One region of the Pelagibacterium flavum genome, then DNA from elsewhere that is predicted to be linked to it. Evidence: predicted binding sites of a transcription regulator. Region 1 holds the regulator's gene; the other holds the start of a gene.
The links. The regulator PhoB, encoded in region 1, activates phosphate uptake and scavenging genes when phosphate is short. The targets are predictions, from matches to a motif close to TGTCATNNANCTGTCAT.
Positions count from the first base shown of each region.

Region 2: OF122_RS04335 (YdcH family protein) is a predicted target of PhoB. The motif match lies at 4,111-4,127, and genes of this name have one in related genera.

Region 1 covers NZ_CP107716.1:3,334,392-3,342,232, reverse strand. The annotation lists gene OF122_RS16820 (substrate-binding domain-containing protein) at 1-445, shown strand, start outside; gene pstC (phosphate ABC transporter permease subunit PstC) at 516-1,895, shown strand; gene pstA (phosphate ABC transporter permease PstA) at 1,906-3,192, shown strand; gene pstB (phosphate ABC transporter ATP-binding protein PstB) at 3,213-4,040, shown strand; gene phoU (phosphate signaling complex protein PhoU) at 4,054-4,761, shown strand; gene phoB (phosphate regulon transcriptional regulator PhoB) at 4,765-5,463, shown strand; gene OF122_RS16790 (UbiA family prenyltransferase) at 5,704-7,185, shown strand; gene OF122_RS16785 (GtrA family protein) at 7,182-7,619, shown strand; gene OF122_RS16780 (ABC transporter ATP-binding protein) at 7,672-7,841, shown strand, end outside.
Region 2 covers NZ_CP107716.1:864,213-872,053, reverse strand. The annotation lists gene OF122_RS04355 (NAD(P)H-quinone oxidoreductase) at 46-1,065, shown strand; gene OF122_RS04350 (alpha/beta hydrolase) at 1,167-2,078, shown strand; gene OF122_RS04345 (DUF1013 domain-containing protein) at 2,199-2,930, shown strand; gene OF122_RS04340 (sulfite exporter TauE/SafE family protein) at 3,094-3,843, shown strand; gene OF122_RS04335 (YdcH family protein) at 3,913-4,089, opposite strand; gene OF122_RS04330 (YdcH family protein) at 4,204-4,419, shown strand; gene OF122_RS04325 (siderophore-interacting protein) at 4,491-5,303, shown strand; gene OF122_RS04320 (AI-2E family transporter) at 5,318-7,582, opposite strand; gene purE (5-(carboxyamino)imidazole ribonucleotide mutase) at 7,766-7,841, shown strand, end outside.

The DNA.
Region 1 (7,841 bases):
CGCTGCTCTCGATGAAGACGCGATGGAAGAAACCTGCTCGCGCATGCGTCAGGACGGGCCTTTCGTTGAAGCCGGCGAAAACGACAATCTGATTGTCCAGCGCCTCAATGCCGACGAAAATGCCCTGGGCATCTTCGGTTATTCGTTCCTCTACGAAAACCAGGACACCCTCAAGGCTGTTGCAGTCGAAGGTGTGTTGCCTGCGCCTGAAACCATTGCCGACGCTTCCTACGGCGTTTCGCGCCCGCTGTTCTTCTACATCAAGAACGCACACCGCGGCGTTATTCCTGGCCTCGAAGAATTCGTGACTGAATATGTGTCCGAAGCTTCCTTCGGTCCGGGCGGCTACCTTGAAGAGCGCGGCCTGATCCCGCTTTCCGACGAAGAACGCGACGCAACCCGCGCTCGCGTCGAGAATGGCGAGCACTTCACGCGCTACGAATAATACCAATGTCTGGGACCGGGTTTCGACCCGGTCCCTTTCCCTTCAGGACCGCAAGGCAGGAGACACGGAAATGCTCGGCTATCTTTTCTTGGCGATCATTGTCTTCTCCCTTGCGGCCTTTTATGTCGGCCGCGGCGCCGGCAACAGATTTGCAGCGGCAAACGGCGCGGAAACCCATTCATTGCCGGGTTATCACGGTGCCTTCGTTGCCATCTGGGTTGGGGTGCCTGCCCTCGTCCTGGTGCTGCTCTGGCTCGCGTTCCAGAACAGCGTCATTGAGAGCCTGCTGGTCTCCACCCTGCCGTCGAGCCTCACTGAAGGTCTGGCCCCGGCGCGGGTGCAACTGCTCATGTCCGAAATCAAGAACGTCGCTGCTGGCGTGATCTTCGGAACCCCTGAGCAGGCCATTCTCGATGCTGCCGAAACGCTGGTGCGCTGGCAGACTATCGCCGGCTGGGCCATGGTGGTGGTCGCAGTTGCCATCATGATCATAGCGGCCTTTGTCGCCTATACGCGGCTCAATCATCGCTTCCGTGCCCGCACCAATGTCGAGTTGTTTCTGACCGGCTTCATGATCTTTTGTTCGATCGTGGCCATTCTCACCACCATTGGGATCATCGTGTCGCTGGTCTATGAGGCGATGCGGTTCTTCGCGATGGTACCGGCCCATGAATTTTTCTTCGGGCTCAACTGGGAGCCGCAGATTCCGATCCGTGAAGATCAGATCGCCGGCGCCGGTGCCTTTGGCGCGGTACCTGTTTTTCTAGGCACGCTGGTCATCGCCGCTATTGCGATGTTTGTCGCTACGCCTATCGGCATCTTCACCGCCATTTATCTGGTTGAATATGCCAACGATCGGTTCCGCAACGTGGTCAAGCCTTTGCTGGAAATCCTGGCAGGCGTTCCGACCGTGGTTTACGGCTTTTTCGCGGTTCTGACTGTTGCCCCCGCAATTCGCGAGGCGGGCAATCTCATGGGTCTGGCAACTTCACCCAATTCCGCGCTCGCTGCGGGCGGTGTGATGGGGATCATGATCATCCCCTTCATCTCGTCATTGTCGGACGACGCGTTGCGTGCCGTGCCACGCTCGTTGCGCGATGGCTCGCTGGCCATGGGCGCCACCCGCGCTGAAACCATGACAAAGGTCATGCTTCCCGCCGCGTTGCCGGGGATCATGGGCGGCGTCCTGCTGGCCCTGTCACGCGCCATCGGTGAAACGATGATCGTGGTCATGGCCGCCGGCCTGATCGCCACGCTCAATGTCAATCCCCTCGACTCGGTAACCACCGTGACCGTGCAGATCGTAACACTGCTCATCGGGGACACCGCTTTCGATAGTCCCAAGACCCTGGCCGCGTTTGCGCTCGGTCTGGTGCTCTTCATCGTGACGCTCTGTCTCAACGTCGTCGCTCTGACGATCGTGCGCAAATATCGCGAACAGTATGACTGAGGACCGCAACATGGCCGATATCGCAGCTCCCTCCGTCACAGTGATCAGCCCGGATCAAAGGGCTGCGCAACGTCGCCGCCGATACGCGGCAGAGGCGCGGTTGCGCCTCTATGGCATAGCCGCCATTTCCACGGCGATCGGGTTGCTTGGTATCCTGCTATTCACGCTGGTCCTTGGCGGCTATCAGGCCTTCACTCAAACCCATGTCCGCGTGGATTTTCCGATTTCGGCAGAATATGTCGACGCGCAGGATCTGCAGGCCAGCAACTGGCGCGCGGTTACTGCCGAAGCGATCGAAGACCTTTTCCCGGCTATTGAGGATGCAGCGACGCTGCGAACCGCGGGCCAAATCCTGACCAACAACACCCAGTTCCTTGTCCGCGACGCGGTCATGCGCAATCCTGGTGCAGTCGGTCAGACATTGACGCTGGAAATTCCGGCATCGGACCCTTACGACCAGCTCAACAAGGGTGTGATCGATCGCGACCTGCCCGAGAGCAGGCGCCGTGTATCCGACGCACAGATCGAACTGTTCGACCAGCTTGTCGAGCAGGACCGGGTGTCAAGACCGTTCAATTGGGCTCTGTTCTTCAACGCGGACAGCCGGTTCCCTGAGTTGGCCGGGTTGGCTGGGGCCATCACCGGGTCCTTCTACGCCCTGCTCGTATGTTTCGTCATCAGCTTTCCCGCTGGCATTGCTGCGGCGATCTACCTTGAGGAATTCGCGCCCAAGAACCGGGTCACCGACGTGATTGAGGTCAACATCAACAATCTGGCGGCCGTGCCTTCCATCGTCTTCGGGCTCTTGGGGTTGGCGGTCTTCCTGCAGGTTTTCGGTCTGCCCCGTTCAGCACCGCTCGTCGGCGGGTTGGTTCTCGCGCTCATGACGCTGCCCACTATCATCATCGTGACGCGCGCTTCGCTCAAATCGATCCCGCCCTCGATCCGTGAGGCGGCATTGGGGATGGGCGCATCGCGTCATCAGGTCATCATGCACCACGTTCTCCCGCTGGCTCTGCCGGGCATATTGACGGGCACGATCATCGGCCTCGCACAGGCACTCGGAGAAACCGCTCCGCTGCTGCTTATCGGTATGAACGCCTTCATCACAAGCCCTCCGGGCGGCCTGATGGAAGCCTCTACGGCCTTGCCGACTCAGATATTTATCTGGGCCGACAGCCCCGAGCGCGGGTTTGTCGCACGCACCTCCGCGGGTATTCTGGTGCTGCTGGGCTTTCTGATTGCAATGAACGCGATAGCGATATTCCTGCGGCAGCGCTTGCAGCGTACGTGGTAGAAACCAGTTAGGATAGGCAAATGGCGACTTCCGCTCCCTCCCAGACGGCTTCGGCTCATGAGACGATCAGGACACCTGATCCAGAAGGCCGGCGAACCAAGATCAGCGCTCAGGACGTCAATGTATTCTATGGCGCCAAGCAGGCACTGTTCGATGTGTCCATCGACATTCCCGAAAAGTCGGTATCGGCCTTTATCGGGCCCTCGGGGTGCGGCAAGTCCACGTTCCTGCGCTGTATCAACCGCATGAACGACACCATTGAGGGTTGCAAGGTCACCGGCAATATCGCACTCGATGGCGGCAGCCTCTACGATCCCAGCCTGGACGTGGTCGAACTGCGGGCCCGGATCGGCATGGTATTCCAGAAACCCAACCCGTTCCCCAAGTCGATCTTTGAAAACGTCGCCTACGGCCCCAAAATTCACGGTCTGGCTCGCAACAAGTCCGACCTTGAGGAAATCGTCGTCACCGCTTTGCAAAAGGCAGGACTGTTCGAAGAGGTCAAGGACCGACTTCATTCGCCCGGCACCGGGCTTTCGGGTGGTCAGCAGCAGCGACTTTGCATCGCTCGCGCCATTGCGGTCGGACCTGAAGTCATCCTGATGGACGAGCCCTGTTCGGCCCTCGACCCGATCGCGACCGCGATCATTGAGGAACTGATCGACGAACTGCGTGCCAATTACACCATCGTTATCGTCACCCACTCAATGCAGCAGGCAGCCCGCGTGTCACAAAAGACCGCGTTCTTTCATCTCGGCAAACTGATCGAAGAGGGTCCGACCGAGGAAATCTTCACCAATCCCCGCGAAAAACGCACCCAGGATTACATCACTGGCCGCATCGGGTAGGAGACCCCACGTTATGCCCAATCCTAACGACCATATCGTCACGTCCTACGAGGATGAATTGACCGAACTGGCCCGTTCGATCTCGGAAATGGGTGGGCTGGTGGAAAAGGCGATTTCCAACGCTACCGAAGCCCTGATCCGCTCGGATGCCGAACTCGCCATGGCCACCGTTGCCGCCGACAAGAAGGTCGACGCGATGCAGGCCCATATCGATGAGATGGCTGTGTCGATCATCGCCCGTCGTCAGCCCATGGCGCAGGATCTGCGCCTGGTCATCGCTTCGATCCACGTCGCCAACGATCTCGAACGCATTGGCGACATGGCCAAATCCACGGCCCGTCGCTCGACCCAGTTCGAAGGCATCGGCATGTCGGTTCAGTTCAAGAACGGGCTGCGCCACATGGGCGAACTCGTCCAGCGCCAGGTCAAGCTGGCCCTCGATGCCTTTGCCGCCCGCGACAAGGACATGGCGGTCGATGTGGTCGAGCGCGATACCGATGTCGATGCGCTCTATGTTTCCCTGTTCCGCGAACTCCTCACCTACATGATGGAAGATCCGCGCAACATCACCATGTGTACGCACCTGCTGTTCTGCGGCAAAAATCTTGAGCGGGTGGGCGACCACTCGACCAATATCGCCGAGCAGGCCTATTTCCTCGCGACCGGCAAGATGTTGACCGCCGAGGCCGAGGATTTCACGCGTGAGCAGATCAAGGGCTAGTCTATGACTCCGCAGGTTCTTGTTGTCGAAGACGAAGCCGATCTCGTCGAACTTCTGCGCTACAATCTGGAAGCTGAAGACTTTTCCGTCGCAACCGCTGAAGATGCGGAAGAGGCGATGCTGCGCATTGCCGAAAACACCCCCGACATCATCCTGCTCGACTGGATGCTGCCGGGCACGTCAGGCATCGAAATCTGCCGCCGCATCCGCGCCCGCACCGATACCGCGCGCATCCCCATCATCATGCTCACCGCGCGCGGCGAGGAAGAGGAGCGGGTGCGCGGGCTGGCCACCGGCGCCGACGATTACGTCGTCAAACCCTTCTCGCTTCCCGAGCTCATGGCCCGTATCAACGCCCTGTTGCGCCGGTCCAACCCCCAATTGATCGCCGCTATCTTAAAGGCCGGCGATATCGAACTCGACCGCACCACCCATCGCGTGCGCCGCTCGGGCAAGGAAGTTCATCTCGGGCCCACCGAATACCGCCTGCTCGAATACCTCATGGGCAATCCCGGCCGCGTTTATTCACGCGAGCAACTGCTCGATGGCGTCTGGGGCACCGATGTCTATGTCGACGAGCGCACCGTGGACGTTCATGTCGGCCGGCTGCGCAAGGCCATCAACCGCGGCCGCGCCAAGGATCCGATCCGCACCGTGCGCGGCGCGGGCTATGCGTTCGACGAAAAATTCGTCGCGAACTAGGAGCGCGGTCAGAAAAAGTTGCACACTTTTTCGGTTCGACCGCGCGACAAACTTAGAATTTGTTACAATTTTATTGATCCTGTTTGCGCTTTGTTGAGTCACATCGACAAAGCGTAAATTTTATCGCGCATTTGACTGATTTGCGCGTCGCCCCTGATTAACGCTTATTTGCTGTTTGCTTTGCACCAGCGCTTCGCGCCCGCGATAACGGGGGCGAATTTTGCAAAGCGAGCAGGTACGATGCCCAAATCAGCCATTGCGGTCAAACAAGGCCGCGCCGACCGGAAGCCCCAATCGGGCCTTCTGCCGCTCGTCCTCGACCTCGACAACACCCTGATCCGTACCGATCTGCTGCACGAGACGGTGTTCGCTTATCTCAAGCAGAACCCGTTCGGTCTGTTTGCTCTCATCGTCTGGCTGCTCAAGGGCAAAGCCCATCTCAAGCAGCAACTGGCCGGCCATGTGACCCTCGAGGTCGACGACATCCCGCTCAACGACGACGTCATCGCTTACGCAGAAGCCGAAAAGGCCAAGGGCCGCGAGATCATCCTCGCCACGGCGGCTGATAGCTTTTTGGCCATCCGCATCGCCCGCCGCTTTGCGTTCATCGACAAGACCATGGCGTCCGATGGCATCACCAATCTCAAGGGCGCCATAAAGGCCGGAAAACTGGCCGAAATGTTTCCCGATGGCTTTGTTTATGCCGGCGACAGCGGGGCCGATCTTGCCGTCTGGAAAATCGCAAAAGGCGGCGTTCTGGTCGAAACCACCGGCAGGGTGGGTCGCGCCGCTGCCCGCCTGACACAGATTGAGCACACACTAAAACGCCCCCCGCGCCTCAAGGACTGGGTCAAGCAAGCACGCCTGCATCAATGGGCCAAGAACGCACTGGTCTTCGTGCCGCTCATGCTGGGCGGCCATATGCTCGATCCCACTGCCTGGACCAGCGCGGCCATTGCGTTTCTTGCTCTGGGGATCCTCGCGTCCTCGACCTATCTGCTCAATGACCTCTGGGACATCGCGGATGACCGCCGCCACTGGTCCAAGCGCAACCGGCCGCTGGCGGCTGGCCGCATATCGATTGCGCATGCCGTCGCCGTCATGCCCGTCGCCATGATTGCCGCCTTCGCGCTCGGCGCATTGGTCAATCCCTTGGTCGTGGTAACGCTCGGCGCATATCTTGCCCTGACGGTTGCCTATTCCATGGGCATCAAACGCAAGCCCATCCTCGATGCCTTCACCCTTGCCGTGCTGTTCACCCTGCGGCTGGTGCTCGGCATCGTCGCCGTGGGCGTCATGGCTTCGCCCTGGCTTCTGGTCTTTTCCATGTTCCTGTTTGCCTCGCTCTCGTTTGCCAAGCGCAATACCGAGGTTCAGCGGATGACCGACAATGGCGGCTCGGGCAAAATCAGCGGGCGCGGATATTTCACCACCGATGCGCCCTTCATCATGGCCATGGGCGTATCGAGCGGCATCGGCTCGGTGCTGATCCTGGTTCTCTATCTCACCCAGGACGCGCTGGCTGCCGATTTCTATTCGGATTCGGTCTGGCTGTGGCTCATGCCTGCCGCGCTGTTTCTGTGGATCGGCCGCATCTGGATGCTGAGTTTTCGCGGCGAACTCAACGACGATCCTGTCGCCTTCGCCATGAAGGATCCCAAGAGCCTCATGCTTGCAGCCGGTCTGGCGCTCGGCTTTTTTCTCGCCTGGATCGGCATATGAGCCCACAAGCCTTCCTTAAACTGCCCCAGATCGTGCGCTTCCTTTTGCTCGGCGGTCTGGCGGCGGCGATCAACTGGCTGGTGCGGTTTCCCCTCTCGCTTGTTCTGCCGTTCCCCGCCGCCGTGTTCGTGGCCTATCTCATCGGCATGAGCGCCGGGTTCACGCTTTACCGCGCTTATGTGTTTCCCAATTCCCGCCAGCCCGTGCCATTGCAGGTCACATTGTTTCTCATCGTCAACGCGCTCGGAGCAGTGGTCGTCATGGCGGTTTCTCTGGCCTTGCTCCACCATCTTCTGCCTGCCATCGGCTGGAGCGTGTTGCCCGAGGCCGTGGCGCACGGCACGGCCATTGGCGTGGGGGCTGTTGCAAATTTCTTCGGCCATAAATATCTCAGCTTTCGGGTCACGCCGGATCACGCCGAAAACTTGACTTGACTGGTCTGGTTTCTGCGCGCTAGGTCCGGGCGGTATTGAAAGCGATCCGATCATGTTGCGCCGATTTTTCTCCTATTACGCGCCCTATAAGGGCCTGTTTTTCCTCGATTTCGGCTGCGCGGTCATCGTTGGCCTGCTCGAGCTGAGCTTCCCCGTCGTCGTCCAGCTTTATGTCGATCAATTGCTGCCCAGCCAGAACTGGTTCTGGATTCTCGCCGCCGC
Region 2 (7,841 bases), 1.5 Mb from region 1:
AAATTTGCTCTTGGCCCATTCTGGCGCGCGATTAAGATGGCGTCCATGACTATTCCAGACCAGATGCGGGCGATCGAGATTTCGGCGCCGGGCGGCCCCGAGGTTCTCACGCCCACAATTGCCCCTACGCCAAAGCCCGGGCCGGGCGAAGTCCTGATTGCCGTCTGCGCGGCGGGAGTGAACGGCCCCGACATCTCCCAGAGGCAGGGCGCCTATCCACCCCCCGCAGATTCTTCACCGCTCCCCGGCCTTGAGGTCTCCGGCATCATCGCGGCGCTGGGCGAGGGCGAAACGCGCTTTGCGCCCGGCGATGAGGTTGTGGCGCTGTGCAACGGTGGCGGCTATGCCGCCTATGTCGCCGTGCCCGCCGGACAGGTGCTGCCCAAACCCAAGAATTGGTCGCACATCGAAGCGGCAACGTTGCCCGAGACCTTTTTCACCCTGCAACAGACACTTATTGAACGGGCTGGACTGACAACCGGTCAGACCGTCCTCGTTCATGGCGGCTCGGGCGGTATCGGCGCCAGTGCCATCCAGCTGTGCCGCCTTTTCGGCGCGACGGCCATCGCAACGATCTCGAGCGGGCAAAAGGCCGAGTACGCCCGCGCCATGGGCGCAGCCCATACCATCGATTACACCAGCGAGGATTTCGTCGAGCGCACCAGAGCCCTGACGGAAGGCCGGGGCGCCGACATCGTCATCGACATCATCGGCGGCGACTATGCCAACCGCAATCTAAAGGCCTGCGCCTATGGTGGCCACATCATTCAACTGGCGATAAGGGGCGGCGCGAAGGCGGAAATCAATCTCGGCCTGATTCTGATGAACGCCCTTACCGTGTCGGGATCGACCCTGCGCCCCCAATCGGCAGCGACCAAGGCCCGGTTTGCCCAGGCGCTCCGGGCCAGGATCTGGCCGGCCATCGAAGCAGGCACGATCATTCCCCCCCACATCATGACCTTCCCCCTCGAAAGCGCCGCCGACGCCCACCGCGCCATGGAAGCGCCCGACCACTACGGCAAGATCGTCCTGATGGTCGGCGACCACGAGCGCAGCCCCTTGTGACGGTTTGGCAACGGATCGGTCACGATTGCGTCAAACATCGCAACCACACTTGCCAGAAACCTCTCTTGTGTCGATTTTGAGCGTCCGGGGGCGCGACCGGTATGATCGATATCTTGATTGAAGGCTGGATGAACCAGACGACCCTGCGCCTTGTCGGCGGCCTCGTGCTTGCCTCCCTGATCCTCTACCTGCTGGTTGTGGCTGTTGCCTACACCTTCCAGCGCGAGATGGTCTTCCCCCGCCGCTTTGTAAACGCGCTGCCCTTTGCCGCCATGGTTGGTCCCGATTTCGAACGCGTAACGCTCGAGACCGCCGATGGCGAAAGGCTCAAAGCCTATTTCAAGCCTCCGCTGGAAGGCGCCCCGATGATCGTTGCATTCCACGGCAATGGCAGCGTACCTGAGCCCCAGGCGGTACGTTTTGGCAGTGCGCCATGGGCCGGCGCCGGCTTTGGCGTCCTTTCCTTTGCCTATCGCGGATATCCGGGCTCGACGGGAACGCCGAGCGAAGAGGGCTTGTTGCTCGACGCCGAGGCGGCCATCGACTATGCGCGCACCCACGCACCCGGCAGCCGGCTGGTCTTTATCGGCCATTCGTTGGGAACCGGTGTCGCCGTTGCCATGTCCGAACGCTATCCGAGCCAGGCCCTTGTTCTTGAAGCGCCCTTTTCTTCACTGCCTGACGTCGTCGCGGCCACCATGCCGTTTCTGCCGGGACAATTGGTGCATGACACCTTCTTTTCCTCGCGCCGCATTGCGGGAAGCCAGGCCGATACCATCGTCATCATCCATGGTGAACGCGATACCGTCGTGCCGGCCTTTCTTGGCCGCCGCCTGTTCGCCCTCGCCCCGCACGGGGTTTTCATGTCGGTCGAAAACGCCGACCATCTCAATCTGCGCGGCATGCGTGACGCCGAAATTCTCGATCTCGTCATCAACGGCTATCCGCCCGAGCCGACCCCGCAAAGCGAACCGGTCGGCAGTCCCGACCCGCTCGAAGCCGGCGCTGTGTGATTGCTGATTGCATGATAGGCATTTGACCCCTATATTAACGGTCAAATTCCCCCTCATCCCAGATTGGCGAGGCGGGCGGTCCGGAGGAACGCCGGGCCGCAGCACAGGAGAGATTTATCCATGGCCACACAATTGCTCATGCCCAAGGCGACCGCCGTCTGGCTGGTCGAAAACACCGGGCTGACCTTCAAGCAGATCGCCGATTTCTGCACCCTTCATCCGCTCGAGGTCCAGGGCATCGCCGATGGCGACGTAGCCGGCGGCATCCGCGGGGTGAATCCGATCCAGAACGGGCAGATAACACGCGACGAGATCGCCAAGGGCGAAGCCGACGAAAATTACAGGCTTCGGGTTTCCGAGCCCAAGGTCAAGGTCGCTGCGCCCAAGCGCCGCGGCCCGCGCTATACACCGACCTCGCGCCGCCACGAGCGCCCCAACGCCATCAAATGGCTGGTCCGCAACCATCCCGAACTCAAGGACGCCCAGATCATGCGCCTTGTGGGCACCACCAAGTCGACAATCGAATCGGTGCGTGAAAATACCCATTGGAACGCCGCCAATCTGACCGCCATGGACCCGGTAACGCTCGGGCTCTGCTCGCAGATGGAGCTGGACATGGAAGTGCGCAAGGCGGCTCGCACCGCCGGCATCGCAGAAGATGCACCCGAAGGCACACGTCTGATGACCGCCGAGGAAGCGCTCAACCGCGCCCAGTACGAGCCCCAGGAAGGCGAAGAGCCAGCACACACGCCCGCTCAGGACAATTACGACGCCGAGCGCGAGGCCGAATCGGTCTTTGCCAAGCTCAAATCGCTCAAGGGCGCCGACGCCGACGCGGACGATCGCGACTAGGTTTTCCTGCCGTTGTGCTTTAAGCGGCCCGCTGCCCACCGCAGCGGGCCGCTTTTCGTTTGGAGCCCCCAACGCACAGGGCTGCTCTTGCCGCCGGCCTTGACATCGAGCGCATTTGCCCGCGCTATGCCGCTCCGTTCCTGATCCAATTCCCAAGCTCCAATTGACGTTCTTTCTTGTCGCTGCACTCGCAGTCTTTCTTGTCGCACTGTCGAAATCGGGTCTGGTCGCGAGCCTGGGCGTCGTCGGCGTACCGCTGCTCACCCTCGTAATGCCGGCCCGCGATGCCGCCGGGATGATGCTGCCCCTGCTGATTGCGATGGACGTTATCGCGCTGATCGCCTATCGGCGCGAAGTCGATTGGAAAGTGTTCTGGATTCTATTGCCCGGCGCCATGGTCGGCACGCTGATCGCGTTCTCGCTTTCGGCGGTCGTCAGCGAATCCATGGTCCGTCTCGCCATCGGCCTGATTACCCTGGCCTTCGTGCTCGATGCATGGCTGCCGCTGCGCAAGAAGCTCGAAGGCCTGCCGCCATCGCGGCCCTGGGGAACATTCTGGGGCGCCATTGCGGGGTTTACCAGCTTTGTCAGCCACACCGGCGGCCCGCCGGTCCAGATCTACATGCTGCCCATGCGGCTGCGGCCAACGCTTTTTGCCGGCACCAACGCCGTGTTCTTTGCCGTGGTCAACGCCAGCAAGATTCCGTTCTATTTCGTGCTCGGCCAGCTTTCGCTCCCCAACATGCAGGCCGCGATCTATCTCATGCCTGTGGCGATCATCGGCATGGTGCTGGGCGTATTTCTGGTCAGGCGCATCGATGCGGGCCTGTTTTACCGGATCGCCTATGTCCTGATCTTCCTACTGGCACTCAAGCTGATCTATGACGGAGTCACAGGATCGTTTTTCGCCTGAAACCGGGCAATAAAAAAGGCCGCAGCTTTCGCCGTGGCCTCACAGAAATCGCAAGTTTACGGGTGGACCTTAATGAGCGGTCTCGTGCTGGACGCGCACCAGCTGGTCCTTGAGTTCAAGTTTCTTGCGCTTTAGAGCGGCAATCAGCAGCGCATCGCGAGCCGGATGGCGCATTTCTTCGCTGATCTTTCGTTCCAAATCCTGATGCCGCCGCTCCAGGGAAGTGATGTAAGTCTGTGAGGTCATGGCCACTCCTTTCATCATTGGACGACGGTATCGTCACATTCTTTGCGGCCTTTGTCCAATGGCAAATCTGTGGCAGAAAGGATATGGAGTGCGGTCCTGTGGGGGAAAACGATTATGCTGCCATTGGACAAGGAAACCGAGGCCCGGCTTGGGCTTGAATTGGCCACCAAACGCCAGGAACACGCCGATCTCGACGCAGCGATCCACACGCTCGCCGCGTCCGGACTGGCCGACATCACGCTGCTCCAGCGCCTCAAGAAGCGCAAACTGGCTCTCAAGGATCGGATCGTCGCCATCGAACGGATCATCCTGCCCGACATAATCGCGTGACATTAAGTTAAGTTGACTTCTTCCATCATCATTTGTACGTCCCTCATTGAGCTTTTTGAGGATGATCTGAGATGACCCAACATACCCGTATTGTCGAACGTGTTCGCCATGAACTCAAATTCAGGGTTGCAAAGGTCCTCAAATCCGAGCGCATCACGCCGAAAATGGCGCGGATCACGCTGACCTCGGACGATTTCGAGAGCTTCGTCTCCCTCGCCTATGACGATCATTGCAAGGTGTTTTTCCCCGAAAAGGGCTCAGCCGACTTTCCCGTGCCGACAAGAGGGGAAAACGGGCTGGTCTTTCCCGATGGCAAACGCCCCGAATCCCGCGATTATACTCCACGCCACTATGACAACGCAGCGCGCACCCTGACCATCGATTTCGTGCTGCATGGCGACGGTCCGGCATCGAGCTGGGCGGAGATGGCCCGGCCCGGCGACACGATAGGCGTGGGTGGCCCGCGCGGATCGTTCGTCGTCCGGGGCGATTTCGATTGGTATTTGCTGGTTGGCGATGAAACCGCCCTGCCCGCCATTTCCCGCAGGCTCGAGGAATTGCCGCGCGATGCACGCGCCATCGCCGTCATCGAGATTGCCGACAATAGCGAAATCCAGAAAATTGACGCCCCCGAAGGGGCCGAAATCCATTGGCTGAGCCGCGAGGGCGCCGCGCCTGGCGATTACGACAAGCTGCTTGGTGCTGTTCAGGGGCTCGATCTGCCCAATGGCGACGGCTACGTTTTTGTTGCCGGCGAAGGCGCCATGAGCAAAGCCGTGCGCAGCCATATGGTGGGCGAGCGCGGCCACAACCCCGACTGGATCAAGGCGGCCGGCTACTGGCAGGCTGGAAGCGAGGACTTCGACGACGGCCACGCCCACTGACGGCAACGAAGACCCTAGTCGATAACTTCCTTTTCCTCGGCCGCCCGACGCACCAGAATATCCCTGACCTCTCTGGTGATCGGCAAGCTGGCCTTTTCGAGCAGATCGATCTGCGCCTCGTCGTAAAGCCGGGGTTCCTGGTCAAAAATCGCCAGTACTGCACCCAATTGTCCGTCGCCAAGCGGAATGGGCACACCCGCATAGGCCCGAACCCCGCTTTCCACCACGCTGCGCAGATGGGCGTAGGGCGAATGCTGCAGATCGTCGATAATCAATGTGCCCGACCGTTCGAGCACCGCATGAGCCAGATGCTCGGCATGGCTTCTTTTCAGCTCGTCTCTGGCTGAATCGGACAACGGCACCACGGTTACCATTGCCACCGTGGTCTTGGCCGAGCGAGCCAGCCGGCGCAAGGACCGGGCGATGTCAGGGTCCGCAGCCGCTTGATCCGAAATGGCCCGGGCCGACAGACGCAAATGTGGAACGCCCCCCGAATCATCGGCAACCGGTTCGTCATTGTCGCCCAGCGCCAGCGCGATCGCATGCTCTGCCAGACCGATTGAATGAGCCAGAACATCGATCTCGTCGGCGCCACCGTCGCGCTGTCCAGCGTCGTAGTCGGGATGGAAATAGCCGGCGACCACTACCATTTCCGGTCGTATCCGCTTGAGACGGCGTGCCGCGTAGCGGGCATAGACGTCGGGCTTTTCGCCAAGATAGCAAAGGCACGCCACGTCTGTTTGCGACAGGTCCATTTGGGCGATGCCCTCTTTGCGCAGCGCCACCGGTGCCATCACCTGAGCAGAAAAGCCGCGGGCCCGCACCCGTTCGGCCACCATGAACGCCATGGCTTGATCGAGCTCGGTTTTGCCGCCGAAGATCCGAACCCGCGTGCTGTCCTCAACCGTTCCGGGCGCCGCCTCGGCAATGTCGTCGAGCACCTCCGCGAGCGTTTCAACGACTCGGTGGCGGTGCGAGGGATCGGCAAGATCGCCGGCGATATCGGCTTCGGCCAACCGCAGGGCCGGAACCGCGATATCGTCGTAAAACGCGGCAACGCCGTCCTTTTCAATCTCCCGGTCGGCCAGCTCGATCGCCTCCTCGACGTTTCCAGAGATCAATCGTTGGTAGAACCGCTCCTGCGGCAGCAGAACGGGTGCACTGCCAAGTATGGTTTCGATAAAGCCCAGGCCCGGCACATAACGCGCCATAACCACAATGCACACCGTCAACGGCATGGAAACGATCAGACCGATCGGACCCCAGAGCGTGGCCCAGAACATGGCCGCAACCAGCACGGCCAAAGGGGTCAGCCCCGTCGAGGTCCCGTAAAGCCTGGGTTCGATGATGTTGTTGGAAACGATTTCAAGCACCAGATAGAGCCCGATGACCCCGAACAGCATCGTCCAACCCGGATCGACAGCAATCGAGAGCAGGATCGGGATGGTGGCGATCATCAGTGTGCCCACGAACGGGATATAGCGAAACACGCTCGCCAGCAGGCCCCACAAGATCGCATTGGGCACCCCAAGGACAAGCAGCCCCGCCCCGAACAGCGTCCCATAACCGGCACTGATCGTTGCCTGCGCCAGAAGGTAGCGCCCGACCCGGGCGCTGGCTTCGTTCATGGCCTCGGTGCTGGCGCGCAGATCGCCGCGGCTGGCCAGTTTGAGAAACCGGTCGCGCAATTCTTCGCGCTCGAGCAGCAGGAAAATGACAAAGATCGTGACGATCAGAACCGATGCGAGCGGGCCGATGATCGAGAAAAAAACCGCCTGGGCAGTTTCGAGTGACCCCATACCGTCATCGGCAATGACCACCTGGATGGGTTCGGGGCCTTGCTCGGCCAAGCTCTCGGCATTGGCCTCCACCTGCGCGCCCAGCCGCTCGATCGTGGAGACCAGCCTGTCGATGACCTGCCCGCCTCCCAATGTCTCCTGTAGCATGCGCAGCTTTTCGCTGATCGTCGCCTGATAGCGCGGCAGATCGGACGCGAGCGAGAGCATCTGGGAAAACGCCAGATAAGCCACACCCGAAATCAGCGTGATGACGGCCAGCACCGAAGCAATGACGGCAACGATATGGGGCGTTCCGACCCGGCGCAGGCTGTGAACGACCGGACCCAGCGCAAAGGCGAGCAGCACGGCGAGAACCAGCGGCACGAAAATACCGCGCCCCAGATAGAGCACGGCTACAATCAGAACAAAGGTCAGGATCGCCGTTAGAGGCTGGATGCCAAGCAGCGACGGCGCCGGAGCTACCGACGGTTTCGTGTCCATTTACTGTTTCCCAATCCAAGCCCTCAAGGACCCCGCGACCTGAAAACGCCACGCACTTGAATTTCGTTCCCTGCTCTGCTGATCGACGCGGCGTCTTGAACCTTTTGGGCTTATCGGATACAGCCACGCTTTAGCCAATTGAGGGTCGGGCTCTTGGTTTCATCTCCCCCTATCGCCATCGTCATGGGCAGCCAGTCGGATTGGCCCACGATGCGCTTTGCCGCCGAAACGCTCGAAGCGCTCAGGCTCGATTACGAGG